3 regions of the Clostridium sp. CM027 genome follow, and region 3 is predicted to be linked to each of the others. Evidence: riboswitches for the same ligand, from Rfam matches in the RefSeq annotation. Region 3 holds a riboswitch; each other region holds the start of a gene.
What was found. A riboswitch is a leader RNA that binds a small molecule or an ion and turns the genes downstream of it on or off. The one in region 3 is predicted to bind S-adenosylmethionine.
Positions count from the first base shown of each region.

Region 1: another riboswitch for S-adenosylmethionine. It lies ahead of metK (methionine adenosyltransferase); the one in region 3 lies ahead of metA (homoserine O-succinyltransferase).
Region 2: another riboswitch for S-adenosylmethionine. It lies ahead of KTC92_RS14405 (methionine ABC transporter ATP-binding protein); the one in region 3 lies ahead of metA (homoserine O-succinyltransferase).

Region 1 covers NZ_CP077725.1:2,347,800-2,355,602, forward strand. Annotated here, with positions in the region: gene KTC92_RS11090 (hypothetical protein) at 1-46, opposite strand, end outside; gene KTC92_RS11095 (ATP-dependent RecD-like DNA helicase) at 92-2,323, opposite strand; gene metK (methionine adenosyltransferase) at 2,530-3,705, opposite strand; SAM riboswitch class I at 3,791-3,893, opposite strand; tRNA gene KTC92_RS11105 (tRNA-Tyr) at 3,996-4,080, opposite strand; tRNA gene KTC92_RS11110 (tRNA-Thr) at 4,086-4,160, opposite strand; tRNA gene KTC92_RS11115 (tRNA-Val) at 4,193-4,268, opposite strand; tRNA gene KTC92_RS11120 (tRNA-Tyr) at 4,311-4,395, opposite strand; tRNA gene KTC92_RS11125 (tRNA-Thr) at 4,401-4,475, opposite strand; gene yyaC (spore protease YyaC) at 4,833-5,387, shown strand; gene KTC92_RS11135 (rod shape-determining protein) at 5,513-6,547, opposite strand; gene spoIIID (sporulation transcriptional regulator SpoIIID) at 6,674-6,928, opposite strand; gene KTC92_RS11145 (M23 family metallopeptidase) at 7,048-7,803, opposite strand, start outside.
Region 2 covers NZ_CP077725.1:3,014,216-3,022,018, forward strand. Annotated here, with positions in the region: gene KTC92_RS14395 (radical SAM protein) at 119-1,465, shown strand; gene KTC92_RS14400 (transglycosylase domain-containing protein) at 1,714-4,170, opposite strand; SAM riboswitch class I at 4,714-4,832, shown strand; SAM riboswitch class I at 4,926-5,029, shown strand; gene KTC92_RS14405 (methionine ABC transporter ATP-binding protein) at 5,147-6,154, shown strand; gene KTC92_RS14410 (methionine ABC transporter permease) at 6,144-6,788, shown strand; gene KTC92_RS14415 (MetQ/NlpA family ABC transporter substrate-binding protein) at 6,839-7,642, shown strand.
Region 3 covers NZ_CP077725.1:1,997,509-2,005,311, forward strand. Annotated here, with positions in the region: gene KTC92_RS09430 (hypothetical protein) at 126-386, shown strand; gene KTC92_RS09435 (sugar O-acetyltransferase) at 676-1,230, shown strand; gene ybaK (Cys-tRNA(Pro) deacylase) at 1,669-2,139, opposite strand; gene yjeM (glutamate/gamma-aminobutyrate family transporter YjeM) at 2,378-3,910, shown strand; gene KTC92_RS09450 (MATE family efflux transporter) at 3,994-5,379, opposite strand; SAM riboswitch class I at 5,590-5,701, shown strand; gene metA (homoserine O-succinyltransferase) at 5,814-6,731, shown strand; gene KTC92_RS09460 (polysaccharide deacetylase family protein) at 6,798-7,661, opposite strand.

The DNA.
Region 1 (7,803 bases), 350 kb from region 3:
TCTCATCTTTTTCTTTACTAAGGTTTAATTTTGCGTAGAAAAGCATGTAAAATCTCCTTTGCAATTTAATATTTCTTCCAAACAAATCAATCTAATTTTCATCATGGCCCACATTTGCATCTACTATTTGCCTTATTCTCCAGCCCAAAGCGGAGTACCGCTCGAAACTTCTGTTGTTATCTTTCATGAAATTAACAGCTTTTATTGCTCCCACTAAAACAACCATATTCTTTGCTCTAGTTATCCCTGTATAAAGTAAATTTCTGTTCATTAAAAGTGGGGGCCCCATAAACATAGGCATAATTACAACTTCAAACTCACTACCTTGACTTTTATGTATTGTAATAGCATACGCTAAAGCTAGTTCATCTAAATATACACCTTCATATTCTACCCGTTTGTCATCATCAAAAATCACAATAACATTTTCATTATCTTCATCAATATCTTCAACATACCCTACATCACCATTAAAAATGCCCACTCCATCTTCAGCTTTTGCATTAATTTTTTTCCATTTTATAGAGTAATTATTTTTAATTTGCATAACCTTGTCGCCTACCCTAAATATAGTATTCCTATATTCCTTTTCCTTTTTATACTTAGATTTAGGGTTCAATATTTGCTGAAGCTTTCCATTTAGATTTTCTATACCCAATATCCCTTTTCTCATAGGAGAGAGTATTTGAATGTTCTTCATCTTATCCCACTCTTTGTTAAATTTTGGCAATCTGGTATTAATTAAAGCAATTATACTGTCCAAGATTTTCTCCGGCTCATTATTCTCAATAAAATAAAAATCTTTATCCTTTTTATTCAAAATAGGCATCTCGCCATTGTTAATTTTATGAGCATTCACAATAATCATACTTTCTTGTGCTTGCCTAAAAATCTCCTTAAGCTTAACTACTTTAACACATTTACTGTCAATAATATCTCTTAGTACATTACCCGGTCCGACAGATGGCAATTGGTCAACATCACCAACAATTATAAGTCGAGTTCCTACGCTGATAGCTTTTAATAAACTATTCATAAGCATTATGTCTATCATAGATGCTTCATCAATAATTAGCACATCACAATCTAAAGGCGATTCCTCACTTCTAGAGAACTGCGACCCATCATCTCTGCCTACTCCAAGTTCTAATAACCTATGTATGGTTTTGGCTTCGCGACCAGTAGCCTCTGTCATTCTTTTGGCAGCCCTTCCGGTGGGCGCAGCCATATAAACTTTCATTCCTGCTTCTTCAAATACCTCTATAATGCAATTAATTATAGTAGTTTTGCCAGTACCTGGACCTCCCGTTATTATTTCAATACTATTTTCTGCAGCACCACAAATAGCAGTCTTTTGAGACGTTGCAAATTTTATGTTTTTTTCTTCTTCGAAGTCATTAATCTTTTCTTCTATGTCTATTTCTAATTCGTCATACTTTTCTATAGATAAGGTTATAATTTTTTTAGTAATAGCTAATTCACAGTAATAGAACGGCATAGTGAAAACACAGTCTTCTTCATCAATATTTTCGACTTTCAATTTTCCCTGCAATACATTATCATAAACATTTTTTTCAATTTCTTCAGCCGTAACCCCAAGAATATTTTTAGATTCTTGGTATAATTTGTTTAACGGCATATAAGTATTTCCCATAGCGCAAAATTCATTTACCACATAATTAATTCCACTTTGTATTCTGAAAGGCGACTCTTTGTCAATGCCTAAACTTTGTGCTATCTTATCTGCAATTTTAAATCCTACTCCAGAAATGGTTTCAGTTAACACATAAGGATTATCCTGTACTACCTTTATAGAGTCTCCTCCATATTTTTTATAAATTTTCACACATTGGTTAGGTGTTACTCCATATGTTTGAAGAAATATCATTATATTTTTAACTTCTCGTTGCTTAGAATATGATTCAAAAATTAATTGAATCTTTTTTTGTCCTACACCATCAATCTCTTTTAATCTTTCAATTTCATTATCTAATATATTCATGGTGTTTTCACCAAAGTGCTGTACAATTTTTTTAGCAGTTATTGGTCCAATTCCTTGAATAACTCCTGAAGCTAAATATTTTTCTATACCTTCAAGTGAACTAGGTATTATTTCCTCACATTGTATTATTCTAAATTGCTTGCCAAATTGAGGATGAGTAACCCACTCCCCCGTTAATTTCAGGTTCTGCCCTTCACTTATATATGGCACAATGCCTACCACAGTTATCTGCTTTTTATTATCATTCAAATGAGCAATTATATATCCATTTTCTTCATTATGAAATACTACATCTTCGATTATCCCTTGTATTTCCGGCATAAAATCTCTCCTATTTATAAATTCATATAATAACATTAATAATAATATTATTAGCAATAATATTATTATTAATGTTATTATATCATATGTATTTTACATCTCTTATGTTCAGTATACCCCTATCTTAGGTTTTATCAAAATACTACTTAATAATCACATGCACTAAAAAGGGATAACAATTAATAATTGTTATCCCTTTTTTTATATTATACGTACTTTTTTATTTCATCAACCTTGTTTAGTTTTTCCCATGAAAGATCTAAATCAATTCTTCCAAAATGTCCATAGGCAGCTACTTGTTTATAAACAGGTCTTCTTAGTTCTAATTCTCTTATAATTACAGCTGGCCTTAAATCAAATACTTTTTCAACTATTTGAACTATTTTATCATCGTCAATTTTTCCTGTTCCGAAAGTTTCGACCTCTATAGATACCGGTTTAGCTACACCTATAGCATAAGCTAACTGAATTTCCAATTTATCTGAAACTCCTGCAGCAACTAAATTTTTAGCAACCCATCTTGCAGCATATGCAGCGGATCTATCAACTTTTGTTGCATCCTTTCCTGAGAATGCTCCACCTCCATGTCTTCCATATCCACCATAAGTATCTACTATTATTTTTCTTCCTGTTAAACCAGAGTCTCCTTGCGGTCCTCCAATTACAAATCTGCCTGTAGGATTTATATAATATTTAGTATTTTCATCTAATAATCCACTTGGAACTACAGGTTTTATTACATGCTCTTTTAAATCATTTTCAATTTGATCATGAGTTGCTTCTTCTGCATGTTGAGTTGAAATAACAATAGTATCTATTCTTACTGGCTTATTATCTTCATACTCTACAGTAACTTGAGTCTTTCCGTCCGGTCTTAAGTAATCTAATGTGCCATTTTTTCTTACTTCGCTTAACTTTCTTGCTAATCTGTGAGCCATAGCAATTGGTAGTGGCATGTATTCTGGTGTCTCATTAGTTGCAAATCCAAACATCATGCCTTGATCACCAGCACCTATTGCGTCAACCTTATCAATCTCGCCTGCTTTAGATTCTAATGCCTCATCTACTCCCATAGCTATATCTGTTGATTGTTCATTAATAGACGTAAGTACAGCGCATGTGCTAGCATCAAACCCGTATTTTGCTCTAGTATATCCTATGCCTTCAATGGTATTCCTAACAACCTTAGGAACATCTACATAACAACTAGTTGTTATCTCTCCCATTACTAAAACCATTCCTGTAGTAACCGCTGTTTCACAAGCAACCCTAGCATAAGGATCTTGCTCTAAAATAGCATCAAGTACAGCATCTGAAATTTGGTCACAAATTTTGTCTGGATGTCCTTCTGTAACGGATTCTGATGTAAATAATCTTTTCATTATAATTCTCCCTTCTATTCTCTAAAATTTCCCTATAAAAAAATAAAACCTCTTCCAAATATAAGAAGAGGTGATTTAATCATCTCCCTTATCTTGCAGATTATAACTGCAGGAATTGGCACCATGGTGCATTGCACCGGTTGCCGGGTTTCATAGGGCCTTTTTCCCTCCACCTCTCTTGATAAGAGTTATCAATTATTAACTTTTAATTATAATACCATATGCATTCTATGGTGTCAACAGAATCTAAACCCTGTAAAAAATAAAAAAAGACATCTATAGATGTCTTTTGGTGGAGGAGGACGGATTCGAACCATCGAAACATTACGTAACAGATTTACAGTCTGCCCCCTTTGGCCACTCGGGAACTCCTCCATATGTGGAGCTGGCAATAGGAATTGAACCTACAACCTGCTGATTACAAGTCAGCTGCTCTACCGTTGAGCCATGCCAGCATGCATTTTATTCTATTTTAAAAAGATTATTATGGTGGGAACAACAGGGTTCGAACCTGTGACCCTCTGCTTGTAAGGCAGATGCTCTCCCAGCTGAGCTATGCTCCCATAATTTATTGTAAACCATAATTTATTGTAAACCATTATAAATGGTGGAGGAGGACGGATTCGAACCATCGAAACATTACGTAACAGATTTACAGTCTGCCCCCTTTGGCCACTCGGGAACTCCTCCACTTATGGAGCTGGCAATAGGAATTGAACCTACAACCTGCTGATTACAAGTCAGCTGCTCTACCGTTGAGCCATGCCAGCATATTATGTTTTATCATTTTGCCGTTTTACCGTTTTACCGTGTCGACAAGAATTATTATACAACTTTAATTAATTAATTTCAAGTCTATTATCCTTTAATAAACGACTTCTTCTCTCCATAACTATACTATTCGCATATTTGCTTAATATTAAGCATTGATACAACTTACTATTTGCACAAATAATTTATTATATTTTTTATTTGGTTTTCCTTCATATAGTTAATATACTTATATATCATTTTTTAATTAATCATTTTTTTATTCTTTATTATAATAATACACGGGATTTATTCATATAAATTATTCATAGGAAACTAATAATTTTTCCCCAGCGCAATACAAGGAGGTATATTTCTTGAGTAAAGCTAAAACCCATTATAAAGATCCTTTAGCATACTATACACTTTCTAATTTTCTAAAAGACTATATTGACAAAAATACTTTAGTTGTTTGCATAGGTACCGATAGATGTATAGGCGATTGTCTAGGTCCTTTAGTTGGTACACTTTTAAAAAATAGTTCCTTTCCATTACCTGTATATGGCACTATAGATAATCCAATTCATGCCTTAAACATAGATAGTAAATTATCTAAAATAAATGCATTGCACCCAAATTGTACTATAATAGGTGTAGATGCTTGTTTAGGAGACATTTCAAATATTGGAGAACTCCAAGCTAGAAATTATCCAATTCATCCTGGCAAAGGTGTAGGGAAAACCCTTCCTAAGGTAGGCACTCTTTCATTAATAGGTATAGTAGATTCAAGTGATGATAGTGAATTATTTACAAATAGAAACATAAGATTGAGCTTGGTAATGGATATTGCTAATGTTTTAAGCAGATCCCTCTTGCATTCATACTATTTGCACTCCCTTACCAATGAAGAAAATAATTTGAGCCCTGTTTAACATGCTTTAATTAGTTTTAAATAATTATCCACAATTTAAACTTACAAATCTTATATAATATAAAAATAAGCAATGCAATTAAACTAATAATTGTATTGCTTATTTTTATAGCTTGCTTATACTTTTTATTCTGTTAAGCATAATTCTCTTCCATTGAATGAATTATCTAACTTATCCATATAATCCAATACTTTACCTGTTCCGAGTGCTACGCATGAAATCGGATCCTCCGCTAGATATACCGGAACTTTAGTAACCTCTTGTATGAGCTTACCTAAGCCTTTTAACAATGCACCTCCACCAGTCATAACTATACCTTTATCAGCTATATCTGCTGAAAGCTCAGGTGGTGTTTTTTCTAATACGGAATGTGCACATCCTGCTATTAAATATACCGCCTCTTTTAAAGCTTCTCTCATTTCTTCTGATGATACTTCTAAATTCTTAGGAAGACCTGTAATTAAATCTCTCCCTCTTATCTCCATGCTTGTCTTTTCTTCTTGTTTATAAGCACAACCTATGTTGATTTTTAAATCCTCTGCAGTCCTCTCACCAATCATTAATTTATGTTTTTTTCTGATATATTTTATAATCTCTTCATCAAACTTATCACCAGCTACTTTAACTGATTCACGTACAACCATGCCTCCTAAAGAAATAACTGCAATATCAGTCGTGCCTCCACCAATGTCAATAACCATATTACCACTTGCTCTAGTAATATCGAGTCCCGCTCCGATTGCCGCTGCTAGTGGTTCTTCTATAAGTTGAACTTTCTTAGCTCCGGCATTTCTACCTGCATCTTCTACCGCTCTTCTTTCTACTTCCGTTGCTTCGCAAGGTACACATATTACAACTTTTGGAGAAGATAGCCTTCTTTTCCCACAAGCCTTCTTGATAAAATGATTTAACATTTTTTCAGTTATGTCATAATCCGAAATAACACCGTCCCTCATAGGGCGTATTGCCACAATATTGCCTGGTGTCCTTCCTATCATTTGCCTAGCTTCTTCTCCTACTGCCAATACCTTATTATTATTTCTATCTATGGCAACAACAGAAGGTTCTTTTAATATAACACCTTTTCCTTTAATATATACAAGCACTGTAGATGTACCCAAATCTATTCCCATATCTGTACCCATTCTAAAAAAAAACATTTCAAAACCACTCCTGCTCTTTAGTATATTCAATATTTAAATTACACTAAACTCTATTCTATAAAGCTATAAGAAAACCCTCTTTTAATTTTAAAATTTTTTTATAGTTTTTAGCTTCGAATGTTTTTATCCTTGTGCTTCTTTATATTTCAATTTAGTTGCTCTTCCGCCTCTTATATGCCGCTCAGCTTTATTTATATCCAAAATTGTTTTTGCATCGCTGGCAATTTGAGGATTTATTGTGGGTAATCTTTCCGTCATATCCTTGTGTATAGTACTCTTGCTAACGCCAAACACTTTGGCAGTTCTTCTTATTGTAGATTTTGACTCGATAATGTACTTAGCAACTTCTAGTACTCGATCTTCAATATAGTCTTTCAAGTGTTGCCTCCTTAACCCTTATATATTTATAAATATGCATTATCTTGCTTTTAAATTCCATTCCAATTAGTCATCTTCTAATATATTTTTAAAAAATGGCTAATTGAGATGGTTATTGGTTATTTCTTAGTTTCTGCAGGTTGATATTTCTCATATTTTACATATTTAGCAGGATCAACATTCTTATTACTCTGCAGAACTTCAAAGTGTAAGTGAGATCCATATTCTTCCTTAAATGAATTTAAACTAGTGTTTCCCACTGTACCAATTTGCTGTTTTTTAGTTACTTTATCGCCTTTTTTTACTAATATTTTTTCATCTAGATTAGTACTGTTAGTAATAAATCCATTTTGATGATCAATCTTAACCATCTTACCTTTTTGGCCATTAACGTCAGTACCAACTTCTTTAACTATTCCATCCATAACCGCTACAACTGGCTCCCCTATTTTTGCTTGAATGTCAATACCTAAATTTGTCCTATAGCTTCCATCAGTCTTCCACACTACTGAATCAATATCTTTTGAATATGCCCTTGCTAGTAATCCATTTGCTACGGGATTTTCAAATTTAGCATTAACTGATTTAGATACTGCTGATGCCGCTTTTCCTGTTGTAACCTTTTTGATATCTGGTACCGCTTTAAGCGCTTCAGCCTTAGCTTTCTTTTCTTCTTTTACTTGAAGAGCACCCTCATATTCTTTTTGTTGCGCTTTTATAACATCTCCTGCATTTGCTTGTTGTTTTTGTAATGCTTCTTGCTTGCTTGAAAGCTTCTTATTATTATTTGCTGTTATAGACGCCACTGAAGCTACTATACATAAACAAACAAATAAAATTACATAGAATCCTTCCTTCTTAAAAAAATTTAATGT
Region 2 (7,803 bases), 1.0 Mb from region 3:
CGGGCGGGGAAAATAGAAAAAATAGTAAGTTAATTATGGTATGTAATGGTATAATTTATTAGGGTCGTCTCACTAGCGTAGAATATTATGCGATATCGCTTTATTTGAGGAGGATTATATGAAAATCAAATTAATTCAACCTGCAATGGTACAAAGACCTATGGATACAAAATTAAAAACAAGAATGTCTCCTTCGTTAGCTTTATTAACAATAGCAAATCTTACGCCAAAAGAGCATGAAGTTAATATTGAGAATGAAAATGTTGAAAAGATAGATTTCAATGAGCTGGTAGATTTGGTGGTTATAACTGTTACTGTAGATGTTATGAATAGAGCAGTAGAAATATCAAAGGAGTTCCAAAAGCGTGGTGTAACAGTAATTGCGGGGGGGATACACATAACATCAGATCCAGAGGGAACTGTTGATAGTTTTGACGCAATAAGTGTGGGAATGGCTGAGAGAGTTTGGGTAAAGATACTTAAGGATAAAGAAAACAATTCGCTTAAAAAGATATATTATGATATGGAAAATATTTCGGGAGAAGAAATAGTATCACCTAATTATGATATTATTGATAATAAAAAATATTTATATACTAATATAATTAGCACAAGCAGGGGATGCCCATTTCAATGTGATTTCTGCTATAATAGTTGCAAAAATGTCCTTAAAACCTATATTAATAGACCTATAGATGATGTAATTAAAGATATAAATAAATTAAAAACAAGACATATAATGTTTATTGATGATAATTTTGTTGGAAATCCAAAATGGACAAAAGAATTATTAAAGGAAATGAAACCTCTTAAATTAAAGTGGAATGCAGCAGTTACTTCTAATATAGTTGACATGCCTGAACTATTAGATGAAATGAAGGCGGCAGGCTGTCAAAGCCTTTTTATAGGTTTTGAAAGTATAAACAGTAAGTCATTAAAAAGTGTTCATAAAGTACAAAATAGTGTGAATAGATATGAGAAGCTTGTGGATGAAATTCATAAAAGAGGAATAATGATAAATGCTAGTTTTGTTTTCGGATTAGATGAAGATGATGCCTCAATATTTAAGAGTACATTAGAATGGGTAGTTAAAAATAAAATAGAAACGGTAACATCCCATATTCTTACCCCCTATCCTGGCACAAAGTTATACTTATCATTATTCGAGGAAAATAGAATAGTAGATTTTAATTTGTCTAATTATAATACTGCCCAAGTTGTATATAAACCCAGGAGTATGACAGCAGAAGAATTATATAATGGCTATCTATGGATATATAAAGAGGTGTACACGTTTAAAAACATAATGAAAAGACTGCCGAAATCCAAAAAACAATGGATTCCATTTTTAACATTTAATTTTTGTTATAGAAAATTTGGAAAACTAACTGAGATCTTGTGCAATATAGTTTCTTTTAAAAATATAGGAAGATTTTCTAGCTGGTTGGCTTATAGAACAAAGTAGGTGGCGGAAACTAATAAAATTTTGAGAAAAGAAGGCAAACTCATAATCTTCCAATACGATTGTTTAAGAAAGGATTTGTATATAGGATATCAACGGTATGCTTAAATATAGTGGTAAAAAAAGAGGGGAAGTATTTTTAAATACTTCCCCTCTTTTAAAATAAAATATAATTACTGATTAATGACACTTCAGAAGGAAAGTCATTAATAGTGCAGCAGCGTAGGTGATGATTTAACGTTCGCGCTGGTTTATTGTGCAGGGGGTGGGGTTGGGTCTGGGGCTGGGGTTGGGGCTGGAGCTGGGTCTGGAGCTGGGGTTGGGGCTGGTGGTTGTTCATTTGCGGCTGCGTCTGCAGCCGCTTTGTCTGCAGCTGCTTTGTCTGCAGCTGCTTTGTCTGCAGCTGCTTTTGCTGCGGCTTCATTTGCAGCTGCTGCGTCAGCAGCTACTTTGTCTGCTGCTGCTTTATCCGCAGCTGCTTTGTTTGCAGCATCATCGCTTGCTTTTTTTGCAGCATCATCGCTTGTCTTTTTTGCAGCATCATCGCTTGCTTTTTTTGCAGCATCATCATTTGCTTTTTTTACATCATCATCACTTGGTTTTTCTATGACTTTCTTTTCTGCTTTTATTTTACCATTTTCATTTAATTTGATATATAGAGTATTCATTAATACCCCATTTCTATCAACTACTGTATTAGGACGAGTAAAGTCTTTTTGTTCTAGACCTTGGTGTAGGTACTCCATATATTCTTTCCATATCTGACCTGGTTCTTGAGCTCCATACATGTTTTGTGGCGCTGGAATATCATCTCCTACCCATACAGAGGTTGTATAATAAGGTGTATATCCTACAAACCAAGCATCTTTTGATTGATCTGTAGTTCCTGTTTTACCTGCAGTAAAGGGATAGTTACTAAGGGCTAAATTTGCATGACTTTCTGTTTTTGTTAGTACACCCTTTAAAGTATCTGTCATAAGATAAGAGGCACCACTATCATACACTGTAGTTTGCTTATGTTTATTTTCAAATAATACTTCATTAACTATTGTATTTGTTATTTTACGTACATTAGTCGGACTTATAAATTCGCCGTTTCTTGCAAGGGTTGAATAACCTGAAGCCATTTCAACTGGCGTAACACCCTTTGTAAAACCACCTATAGCAATTATAGGGTAAATATCTTGAGGAGTTGTATATTTAAACTCCATGTTTTGTAAATATTTCAACGAATTCTTTACGCCCATTTCTCCCACTAATCTAACCGGGATAGTGTTTATAGATATCTCAACTGCATATCTTAAAGATACAGAACCTCTGTATTTAAAATCAACATTAGCGGGACCATTATCAAAGGCTTTGTCTTCATATTCACTAGCGGGAATGTAGCCTTTTTCAAATGCAGGGGTATATGCGATTAATGGCTTTATAGCGGAACCTGGCTGCCTTACACCTAAGAAGGCTCTGTTAAAGGTGTTACCATCTTGGCTTCTACCTCCAACTATAGCTACTACTTCTCCAGTATTATTATCTATAGTAACGCTTGCACCTTGCTTTTCATATAAATCTGTTTTGTTATTGGTGCTTGTATATTGAGCCAAATGACTATCTACTACACTTTGTAATTTTTCTTGTTTTGCAGTATCAATAGATGTATCTATTCTATATCCTCCACTAAGAAGTTGTTTTTCTTTAGACTCATATTCATCATTATACTTAGTGAAATAAGTGTTTCTATCATTATCATTACTAAAAGAATATTTAGAAACGAAACCATTTTGCTCCATTAACTTTAAGGTTGCATTGTGAACAGCATATTGAATATCATAGCTCATAGGTTCAGGTGCTGTACGAGGTTTAATATTTAATTTAATAACTTCTGCTTTTGCTGTATCAAAATCATTTTGTGAAATTTGTTCTAAGCTTAGCATTTTATCTAAGACTAAGTCTCTCCTCTTTATAACATTGTCCAGCTGAGTCACGGGGTTATAAACAGATGGATTATTAGGTATTGAAACAAGCATAGCTATTTGAGATAAATCTAAATCCTTATTATTCTTTTGAAAGTAAAATTGTGAAGCACTTTCAATACTATAGCATCCATTGCCGAAGTTTATATTATTTACATAAAACTCTAATATTTGATCTTTTGAATATCTTTCTTCTAATTTATTTGCTATAACAGACTCTTCCAATTTTCTCGACAAGGTTACGTCAAATGTAAGGAATACATTTCTTGCAAGTTGTTGCGTTATTGTTGAACCACCTTGTACGATAGCTCCCTTGGATTTTATATATACCCAGACAGCTCTCCTTATACCTTTATAATCTATACCACCATGTTTATAAAATCTTTGGTCTTCTATTGAAGTGACAGCTTTACCTACATAGGGATTTAAGTCTGCTTCTTTTGTGTAATAATATGTATTGGTCTTAAATTCTTTTAATAGTTTACCATTAGTATCAAAAAATTGTGTTGGTTTTCGGGTATTAAAGGAGGTTTCGTTTATGGTTTGTGCTATATTGTTAGCATCTTTTATAGTTGCCTCTATTTTAGGCCCATATTTAATATAACCATATCCTAAAGTTATCGTAGCCGATACGAAAATTATTGCAGAAAATATCAATAAACCTTTAACGATTTTTTTCCAAAGTTTCTTTTTAACCGGTGCTGTTTTTATGGGTTCTACATTTTTATTATCATCCATTAATATCTCCTCCTTTTTTTATTATACAAAAAATGTCCAGGGTTAGCCCTAAATGACCACGCTTCATACATACTGTAAAGGGGGGGCTTACTTGGTCGCCATAAGTATTTCCTGTTTTTAGTCCTATATTCAATTGTTATTACTGAATTCTAATACTAGGTCACATAAAAGAGACCTTATGGGTCTCTCTTATACTATTAAAAAAGTGCTTAGTTTATGTGTGTATAATACAATTATTTTACAATTTTGTCAATAACACCAAGTTATATGATGTGATTTCTATTGATGTTAATTATTTCTTATTGGCATTTCAAACATTAGCCATACAATGTATCCTCCTAGAACAATATAATTATTACAATATATTATAACATAAATAATGTAACATGAATATTTATGTTATATATAAAGTATGAACAAAATATATATTATGATGAAACATCATTAGACAGTTGTATGATGTTTGGAGAAGGTGTATATAAAAACTTCTTTACATAGCATTCATATAGTGATATTATAAATCTAATTTAATAAATAAGTTAATTCTCATCAAGAGAGATAGAGGGACTGGCCCGATGACATCTCGGCAACCATCAGACGTATTGTCTGAATAGGTGCTAAATCCTGCGTTAATTTCATTGTAAATTAGCGGAAGATGAGAGAGGTGTCTTTGTAATTTTATACCTCTTTCATCATTATATAATGATGAAAGAGGTTTTTGTTTTTTTGAATAGATGTAAATAAAATTTAATAGTGTCTTATCAAGAGAGGTGGAGGGACTGGCCCTATGAACCCCGACAACCAGTATCATATTATGATACATGGTGTTAATTCCTGCAGCATTGCTGCAAGATAAGAATAAGTTTGGAAGTAGTGCCCAAGTTTATTCTTGGGCTCTATTTTTTTAGAGTGATGTTTAAAGAAAGGATCAAAAGGTAAAGATGAATTATAAGAAATGAAAAGGAGAAGGGATATCATGATTAAAGTTCGAGGTGTAAGTAAAAGTTTTTCAGGGGTTAAAGTGTTAAATGATGTTTCATTTACAGTGGAGGAGGGTGATATTTATGGTGTTATTGGTCACAGTGGAGCTGGTAAATCCACTTTACTTAGATGCTTTAATGGGCTTGAAACCTATGATACAGGTACCATTAATATAATGGAAAAAGGGGTGAAACAGCTAAGTTTGAAAGAACTTCGCGAGTTTAGGAAAAATGTAGGCATAATATTTCAAAGTTTTAATCTTATTAACAGTAAAAATGTTTTTGAAAACATAGCATTTCCACTAGAAATATGGGGAAACGATAAAAATTTTATTAAAAAAAGAGTAGATAGCTTAATAGAGTTAGTAGGACTTAAGGATAAAGCAAACACCAATGTAAAACAACTTAGCGGAGGGCAGAAGCAAAGAGTTGGAATTGCAAGAGCGCTTTCACTTAATCCGAAAATATTACTTTGTGATGAAGCTACCTCTGCACTAGATCCTAAAACTACAAAATCTATATTAGAGCTTTTAAGAGCTATCAATAACAAATTTAATATAACAATTATTGTAGTTACCCATCAGATGGAAGTGGTCAAAGAAATTTGTAATAAATTTATTCTTTTAGAAGGAGGGGAAATTAAAAGCCATGGCATTACCGATGAACTATTTATTAGGCCAACAAAGGAAATGCAAACACTTATGGGAGAGGAAGAATTACTGCCTAGCACTGGATATAACATTAAAATATTTTTTACAAAGGAAATTACCCAGAGTTGCCTTATAACATCAATTGCCAGGGAGTTAAATATTGATTTTTCAATAGTATGGGGCAGGCTTGAAAAATTTAGGGATAACGTAATGGGAAGTCTCATAATAAATGCAAGTAAAGAGAATAAGAAGAAGATATTAAATTATTTAGATGAAAAATCTATAGAGTGGGAGCTCATTAATTATTCTGTGCAGCTTGAGAAGCACAAGGGAGAGAGTATAAATGCTATTTAAAGATATTTTATTACCTGCACTAAAAGAAACTATATATATGGTAACATTATCCACGATTTTTACAGTTATTTTAGGGTTTATTTCAGCAGTAGGATTAATTATAACTGGACCTATTGGCCTAAGGCCAAACACTTTAATCTATAAAATCTTAAATTTAGTAATAAATGTACTTAGGTCTTTTCCGTTTATTATACTAATGATATCTATATTCCCTTTAACTAAGCTTATAGTTGGAACAACAATAGGTACTAATGCAGCTATAGTTCCTCTAACGCTTGGTGCAGCACCTTTTGCTGCAAGAATAATAGAATCTGCACTTTTAGAAGTGGATTATGGAATTGTTGAAGCAGCTAAGTCATTTGGTGCAAAAACCTATCAAATTATATTTAAGGTTATGTTAAAAGAGGCAATGCCGTCTATAGTTCTTGGAGTTACGTTAACAATAATAAACATTATAGGTTACTCAGCTATGGCTGGGACAATTGGTGGAGGGGGACTTGGAGATGTAGCCGTAAAATATGGTTACTATAGATTTAAGTCAGATATCATGATATACACTGTAATTATATTAATTGCAGTTGTGCAAGTAATTCAAGCCTTAGGAAATATATTGTACAGAAAAATGATTAAATAAGTTTTGAATTATAAAAATATTAAAAGAAAAATAAGAGGAGGAAATTAAAAATGAAAAAAATATTAAGCATATTATTAACAATAGTTGTGATTTTTACACTGAGTGGATGTGGAGCAAAAAAAGAGGCGGATGTAACTGAGAAAAAAATCATTAAAGTAGGTGCGTCACCAGTGCCTCATAAAGAAATATTAGAGGCTATAAAGCCGATTCTCGCAAAAGAGGGATATACTCTCGAAATAGTAGAATTTACTGACTATGTAACACCAAACACTGCACTAGCCGAGGGACAATTAGATGCTAATTTCTTTCAACATATTCCTTATTTGCAATCCTTTAGTAAAGAAAAGGGAGTGGACCTAGACTATACTGTAAAGGTTCATCTTGAACCTATGGGTGTGTACTCTAATAAATATAAAAAGCTAAGTGATTTAAAAGATGGAGCTAAAATAGCCATTCCAAGTGATCCTACAAATGGAGCAAGAGCACTTAGAGTGCTTGAGAAGGAAGGGCTATTAAAACTAAAAAGTGGAGATCTTATTTCTAAACTTGATATTACTGAAAATAAAAAGAATTTTAAAATAACTGAATTAGACGCTCCTCAGCTTCCAAGGATTTTAAAAGATGTGGATGCAGCAGTTATAAACTCAAATTTTGCAATAGAAGCCAATTTAAATCCGACAAAAGACGCACTAGCAATTGAATCAAAAGATTCGCCTTATGCAAATGTGCTTGCAGTTAGAAAAGAAGATAAAACTAAACCTCATATAGAAGCACTTTCAAAGGCATTAAATTCTCCAGAAGTTAAAAAAATTATTGAAGATAAATATAAAGGAGATATAATTCCTGCTTTCTAAAAAAAATATAAAACCATTAATCATTTTGCTTTGGGCGTAATAGTCGAAAGTAAGATGATTTTTTTATAGTAAAGCATAAAGTTTAACGACATTTTTATACTTTTATTTTTTAAAAAATTCATTTTATACCTTATTAGTGTATAATTACCGTATGCAAATAA
Region 3 (7,803 bases):
ACAATTACTTATATATAAAACAATAAAGATTCTTTAGAAGTATGTTTTAAATTAGAAAAGGTAGTAACATAAAATGTTATTTTACATAATAATATATTGTGTATAACTTTTATAAGGAGATTTTTATGAAAAATTATTCAATGGACTGTAAAAACATGAAAGAAATGAATCCTACGATGCCTATGAATCAAATGGATCCCATGATGCATATGATGCCTATGAATCAAATGAATCCTATGATGTCAATGATGCCTATGAATCAGACACCAATGGATCCTATGATGCAGAACTGTATGATGCATATGATGCATATGATGTGTATGATGTGTATGATGCATATGCACCATATGATGCCTATGCCGGACAAAGACAATGTAAAAAAATAATTTTCTACTTAGATTCGAGCAAAATCATATGATTAGGCTAAGTCACATAAATAATCTAAGTGACTTAGTTTTTTGTTCTTCCATGCTTATTTTGCCATAATTTCCTTTCCAAATTCTTGTGAAACGCGCCCCTTATTCTCGCTGTATATCATATACTTTAAAGACATATCACATGGTTCCATTTCTAATCACTTTACTTTCTATATTAAGCTTTATTGGCTCTTTAATTCTACTGTTTATTCTACTATGCTATACTCATACTAACTAAGTATAATAAGGAGTGTATAAAATGAATGAACAACAAAAGATGCTAAATGGTGAAATATATAATGCCTATGATAAAGATTTAGTACTCTTAAGAAATAAAGCTAGGCATCTTACAAAACTATATAATAATACAGATCCCGAGGAAACAATCGAGCGAATAAATATTATTAAAAAACTACTTGGAGAAATAGGCGGGAATTTTGAAATAGAACCTCCCTTTCATTGTGATTATGGCACTAATATTGAAATTGGAGAAAATTTCTATGCGAATTTTAATTTTTTGGTTTTAGATGATGGACTTGTAAAAATTGGACATGATGTATTGTGTGCTCCTAATGTAAGCATATTTACTGCAACTCATTTAATTGATCCCAAATTAAGGCCCAAAAATGCTGATTATACAAAAGCTGTAACTATAGGTAATAATGTATGGATTGGTGGTGGCTCTATAATAAATCCCGGTGTAACTATTGGGGATAATAGCGTAATAGGTTCTGGTAGCGTGGTTACAAAAAATATTCCAGCTAATGTTATCGCTGTTGGAAATCCTTGTAGAATAATAAAAAATATTGATTAATTAATAAAAGTACCTAATATAGTACTAACAACTGTTGTATCAACATTTCATCTTTAAATTGAAATCCGATAATGAAATAAATTACAAGTAATATTAAAAATGCTCGATATTCAAAAAACTACTGAAATATATATTTCAGTAGTTCACTATCTGGCTTTTGCCAATTTTTTTATTCACATTCTTTTGTAACCTAAGTTCAACTTCTTCTTATCTAAACTGTAATTGCATATTATAATATTTTACACCCAATTTTGCAAATACTTCCACTTATAGTAGTTACTCCCACTTATAGAAGTGTGAGACTTTCCTTCTGAAATGTCGTTAAAAGTTTTTAGAAACGTAATTTATCATTAACATCCCCTATTTTAAAATTGCTAATACACCACCCTATGATAATTTATTATCCCGATTGGATAATCCCTCAGAATAATTGTTAGATTACTTTACTAAAAAAGCAAACTCACCCTCCACATTATCCTTTAATAAATTTGCGTTGATTTCTACTTGAACTCCTATTTTTCCGGCACTTACAATTATGGTATCTATTTCGAGAGCACTTTTATCAATAAATGTTTTATACTGTTTCTTCATACCTATAGGGGAACACCCCCCTCTAACATATCCTGTAACCTTTTGAAGATCCTTTAAATCTAACATTTCTATTCTTTTCTCGTTAGTTACTTTAGCTACTTTCTTAAAGTCTATTTCTTCTCTAACTGGAATTAATATAATATAAATATTTTTAGAAATTCCATGTGTCACTAAAGTTTTATAGACATACTTTTCATCTCTACCTATCTTATTTGCCACAGACACTCCATCTATTTTATCATCTTTGATATCATAAGTTATAACATTGTATTCTACATTCCCTTTATCTAAAATTCGCATAGCATTTGTTTTTATCATCATCTTCCCCTTTATTTAAATGGATTTACAATAAAAAGTTAGTTTCAAAGCTTCCCTTATTATATCCTCTTTTCTTACCTTATGCACTATTTACCTAATCACAATAGTATTTATTGGTCTATTTTACAATTATTAACTATAAATAACCCCTTTGCTATTGAAATTTTTACCAGTTGCTATATAATGATATTAACAAAGTAAATTAACTTAGATCGTCTACATTAAAGGGGGAAAAAACATGTCGGAAAAAGTAAAAAGTACTAAACATTTAACATTAGTATCATTAGTTTTAATGATTTTTACTTCGGTTTATGGATTTAACAACATTCCCAGATCATTCTATAAGATGGGTTATGCTGCCATTCCTTGGTACATACTGTCTGGAATAACATTTTTTATTCCTTTTGCTTTCATGCTATCTGAGTTTGGTGCAGCTTTCAAGGATGAAAAAGGTGGAATCTACTCATGGATGGAAAAATCAGTGGGGGCTAAATTTGCTTTTATGGCAACGTTCATGTGGTACGCATCTTATGTAATTTGGATGGTTAACGTTGCATCGGGAATTTGGGTTCCAATATCGAATGCAATATTTGGTAAAGATATAACACAGACTTGTTCCTTATTTGGATTAACCGGGCCTAAAACTTTAGGAATACTTGGAATGCTTTGGATAATATTTGTTACATTTATATCAACTAAGGGATTAGATAAAATTAAAAAGGTAACTTCACTAGGTGGCACTGCAGTTGCATTGTTAAATGTAGTATTATTAGTCGGATCTCTACTAGTCCTTATAGGAAATCATGGCCAGTTAGCTCAGCCAATAACTGGACTTAGTTCATTCATATCCTCGCCAGATCCTGCTTATTCTGGAAATATGATTTCATCATTTGCTTTCGTAGTATTTGCTATATTTGCTTATGGTGGTATTGAAGTTGTTGGAGGACTAGTTGACGAAACAGAAAATGCTGAAAAAAACTTCCCTAAGGGTGTTGTTATTTCAGCAATTGTTATCTCAGTTGGATACGCACTTGGACTATTCCTTGTTGGTATATTTACTAACTGGTCAACTGTTATGACTGGAAATGGCGTTCACTTAGGTAATGTTGGTTATGTAGTAATGAGTAACCTAGGATATTCTCTTGGTAGCGCATTCGGTGCAAGCGAAGCAACATGTTTAGCTTTGGCGCATGGAGTAGCTAGATTCGTTGGGCTTTCAATGTTCTTAGCTTTAGCCGGTGCATTCTTTACATTAATGTTTTCTCCATTAAAACAATTAATTGAAGGTACTCCAGCTAAATTATGGCCTGGGAAAATGGCAGAAATGAAAAATGGAATGCCTCAAAGGGCTATGTGGATTCAAGCTACAATAGTTTGTGTTATTATTGCTCTTGTATCCTTTGGTGGAGAGAATATGTCAGGTTTCTTCGTTGTATTAGTAGCTATGACTAATGTAGCTATGACTCTTCCATACATGTTTATAGCTTTTGCTTTTGCACCATTTAAGAAAAACAAAGATATTATTAAGCCTTTTGAAATATTCAAAACTGAAAGAAGTGCACTAATATGGACAATAGTTGTTATGTTCACTGTTGGATTTGCAAACTTCTTCTCAATAATACAACCAGCACTGGAAGGAAAATTGAGCATAACACTTTGGAGTATAGGTGGCCCGATATTTTTTGCGGCTGTTGCCTGGTTTATGTATAGCCACTATGAAAAGAAATATTTAAATAAAAATATACCCTTTACAAATAAAAATTTTAAATAAGTCTATGCTGAATCAAAAAGATGATTTCTGTGTTGTGCACAGAAATCATTTTTTTGCTTTTCACATTATATTATATAATTTCCTCAATAAATAATTTTATTATTATTCCATTTACCTGATTTCATGTAGATTATACACATTACAAGTGATGCGAATGTTGCAAGAGGAGAAGCAAATCCAATTTCATATAGAGTCATACCTACTATTTTACTTAAAACAAAAGATAACGGTATACGAATGATAAATGTAGCAATTAAACTGTGAATCATTGGAAATAACGAATTACCACAACCACTAAAAAACGAGTTCATACAAAATACAAAGCATACCAAAATGCAATCGATGCTGTATGATTTAATATATAATGCAGCTGTTTCTATGACCGCTGTATCCCTAGAAAACAATGCTGTAAGCGATGTTGGATTCCATTGTGCATATGCATAACATATTATTCCTAATATTAATGAGCATCCCGTGCCTATATACAAACATTGTTTTGCTCTTTCCTTCTTTCCTGCCCCCATATTCTGAGCTGTCATCGCTGCAATTGCTGAAGCAAATGCAATCGTTGGAAGCATTGTAAATACAATTATTTTTTCGACAACACCTACAGATGCAGAAGCAGTAAGTCCCATTACATTAATAACTGCTGTAATTATTATAAAAGAAATATTAATTAAACCATCCTGTAATGCTATTGGTAATCCTAGCTTAAATACCTTCTTTGCTTTTCCTGCTTCAATCCTAATATGACTACGATGAAACTCAAAGTTAAAACCTATCTTTTTTATATACAGCACCCCAATTATGAAGCTTATAGCTTGAGCAGCTATAGTAGCAATTGCAGCTCCTGGCGCCCCCATATGGAACCCACCCACTAATATTAAATCTACCATAATATTAGTTACGCAAGCTACCGCAATAAAGAATAATGGTGCTTTTGAATTGCCTAGCCCTCGCAGAATACCACTCAACGCATTGTACCCTATAATAAATGGAATACCACAAGAACAGATAAAAATATATTCTTTTGTGTATTTAAATGCCTCTGTTGGCGTATTCATTAAATTTGTAATAGTACCTGTCATTACCACCATAATTACAGTCAACACAGCTGCTATTATACCAAATGTACAAATGATAGTTCCAACTGACTCTGCAATATCTTTATATTTTTTTGCACCCAAATAGTTGCCAATTAAAATAGTACCTCCAGTTGTTAATCCAAGGATAACGCTTGTGATTGTCTGCATAATCTGGCTTCCTGTTGCCACAGCAGAAACTTGCGCCGAATTATCAAACTGTCCAACAACCAACAAATCAGCTGCACCATAGAGTGCTTGCAACAAGCTTGCTAATAGAAACGGAAATGCAAATTTTAAAAGCGTTGGGATAACCTTACCCTCTGTTAAAGTATTCTCTTGTTTCATAATAACCTTTCCTTCTGTTAAAATGTTCTGTTGTGTCATAATATGTGCCTCCTAAAATAAAAAAATGCTGGATAAGGAAGTTGGCTTTATCCAACCATCTTATCCAGCATATAATTATCTATATACCCTCCGATGAACAGTAGCAATCGTAACACATATGTTCAATATTGTCAAAAATAAAACAAAGACATTTTTACCTATTGACAATTGCTTTTACGAGTAATATACTAAGCAATAACAACTGAATACAACTTATCCAGAGCGGCAGAGGGACTGGCCCGATGATGCCCGACAACCAGCATTCTTAAGTGGAGTGCAATGGTGTCAATTCCATCAGATTATAAAATCTGAAAGATAAGGACGATAGCAAATTTTATAATACAATTTTATTGTTTATTAAAGTTAATCACGCTGCTTTCCTTATAGGAAAGCAGCTTTTTTTTATAAGATGCCTAATTACAAGGAGGATGCAAATGCCAATAAAAATACCTGACAATCTTCCAGCGTTTAAAACTTTAAATAAAGAGAACATTTTTACTATTACAGAAGACTGCGCATTTCACCAAGATATTCGGCCTTTAAAAATTGTGATTTTAAACCTTATGCCAACAAAAATCGATACTGAAACACAAATTTTAAGACTTCTTGGGAACTCTCCACTACAGATTGATATAGTTCTTCTTCACCCTGCAAGCCATGCATGTAAAAATATATCGCAGGAACATTTAATTAAATTTTATAACACTTTTGAAGAAATAAAGAATTCTAGATTTGATGGAATGATAATAACTGGAGCGCCAATTGAAAGTATTCCCTTTGAAGAAGTGGATTACTGGGAGGAGCTTAAAAAAATTATGGAATGGAGTGTTCACAATGTATACTCTACCTTGCATATTTGTTGGGGTGCTCAAGCAGGGCTTCATTATCATTACGGAGTGCAAAAACATAAACTTGATAGTAAAGTATTTGGAGTGTTTAAACATAAAATAACAAAGCAAAACGTTAAACTTTTGAGTGGATTTGATGATGAATTTTATGTTCCACATTCAAGACATACTGAAATAAGAAAAGTTGATATTGATAAAATAGATGAGCTTGAAATTTTATCAGAATCTGAGGAATCAGGCATTTACATTGTATCAGCAAAAAAGGGAAGACAAATTTTTATAACCGGGCATTCAGAGTATGATCCATTAACATTAAAAAATGAATATGACAGGGATATAGCAAACGGCTTAAATATAAATGTCCCCAAAAATTATTATCCAAAAGACGATCCATTAAAAATACCTATCGTAAAATGGAGAGGTCACTCAAGTTTGCTTTTTTTAAACTGGTTAAATTATTATGTTTATCAGGAGACACCTTACAATTTGGTGTACCTAGAATAATACATATAAAAGTTGGGCCCCTAGTAACTTAGGGACCCAACTCTAAATATTGAACTTTATTAAAATTTAATCTGTATTAGAAATACGTTTCTTAAATTCTTCCATGTCATGGAATGAACTTATATATACCCTATGTAAGGAAAGTATACCATCCTCTTTGGAAGACCATCTGCCGTCAGTACTAAAAGCCATTGTATACCCTGCTTCTCGTACAGCCTCAATTGAAGTTTTGCTGTATCCACCATAAGGGTAGGAAAAGAATTTTATTTGTTTATTTAATATTTTTTCCAAATCTTTTTTAGATTTAACTAAAGTTTCTAGTTGCTTATCCTTAGGCATCTCTTTTAAATTTTCATGCTTTACGGTATGACTCCCTATTTCCACTCCATATTTTTCCATTTCCACAAGCTGTTTCGAAGTCATATAGTTAGGACTTTTATCAATACTACCAGTAATAACAAAAATTGTTGCTTTAAAATTATACTTTTTCAAAACAGGGAACATATCCGTATAATTATCTTCATAACCATCATCAAAAGTAAGAACTATGGATTTTTCAGGTATTGGTATATCCTTAATAAGATATTCATATAAATTTGTAAGTGTAATAGTATAATAACCATTATCTTTTAAATATTTTAGTTGCTCCTCAAATCTTTTAACAGGAAGACGAATAGGATTATCTTTTTCGTAGTCAATTGAATGGTACATTAAAACTGGAACACTCTTTCCTGAAGCCTTCATAACAGCAGTCTTGTCAAAAGCGGGTATCGAAGAGGTTTGAGCGGGTTCAGCCGGTTTAACGGGTTCAACTGCAGTTGCTGGTTTAACTGGGGCAGTTTTTTTTATTGTAGCAGTCTTCGATCTTGAACACCCCGAAAGAGACATTAAAATAACGAGTGTAAATATTAAAATTATTTTTTTTCTCATAATAACCTCCTTGTATGTATTTTTTCGGAAACACATATTATTTTTTAATCTTCATCATCTAATACAAAACCCCTTAATAATAAATTCCCTGAGTATTTTGTAACCCTAATGCTAAATTGATCACCTTACATTTATTAACTTT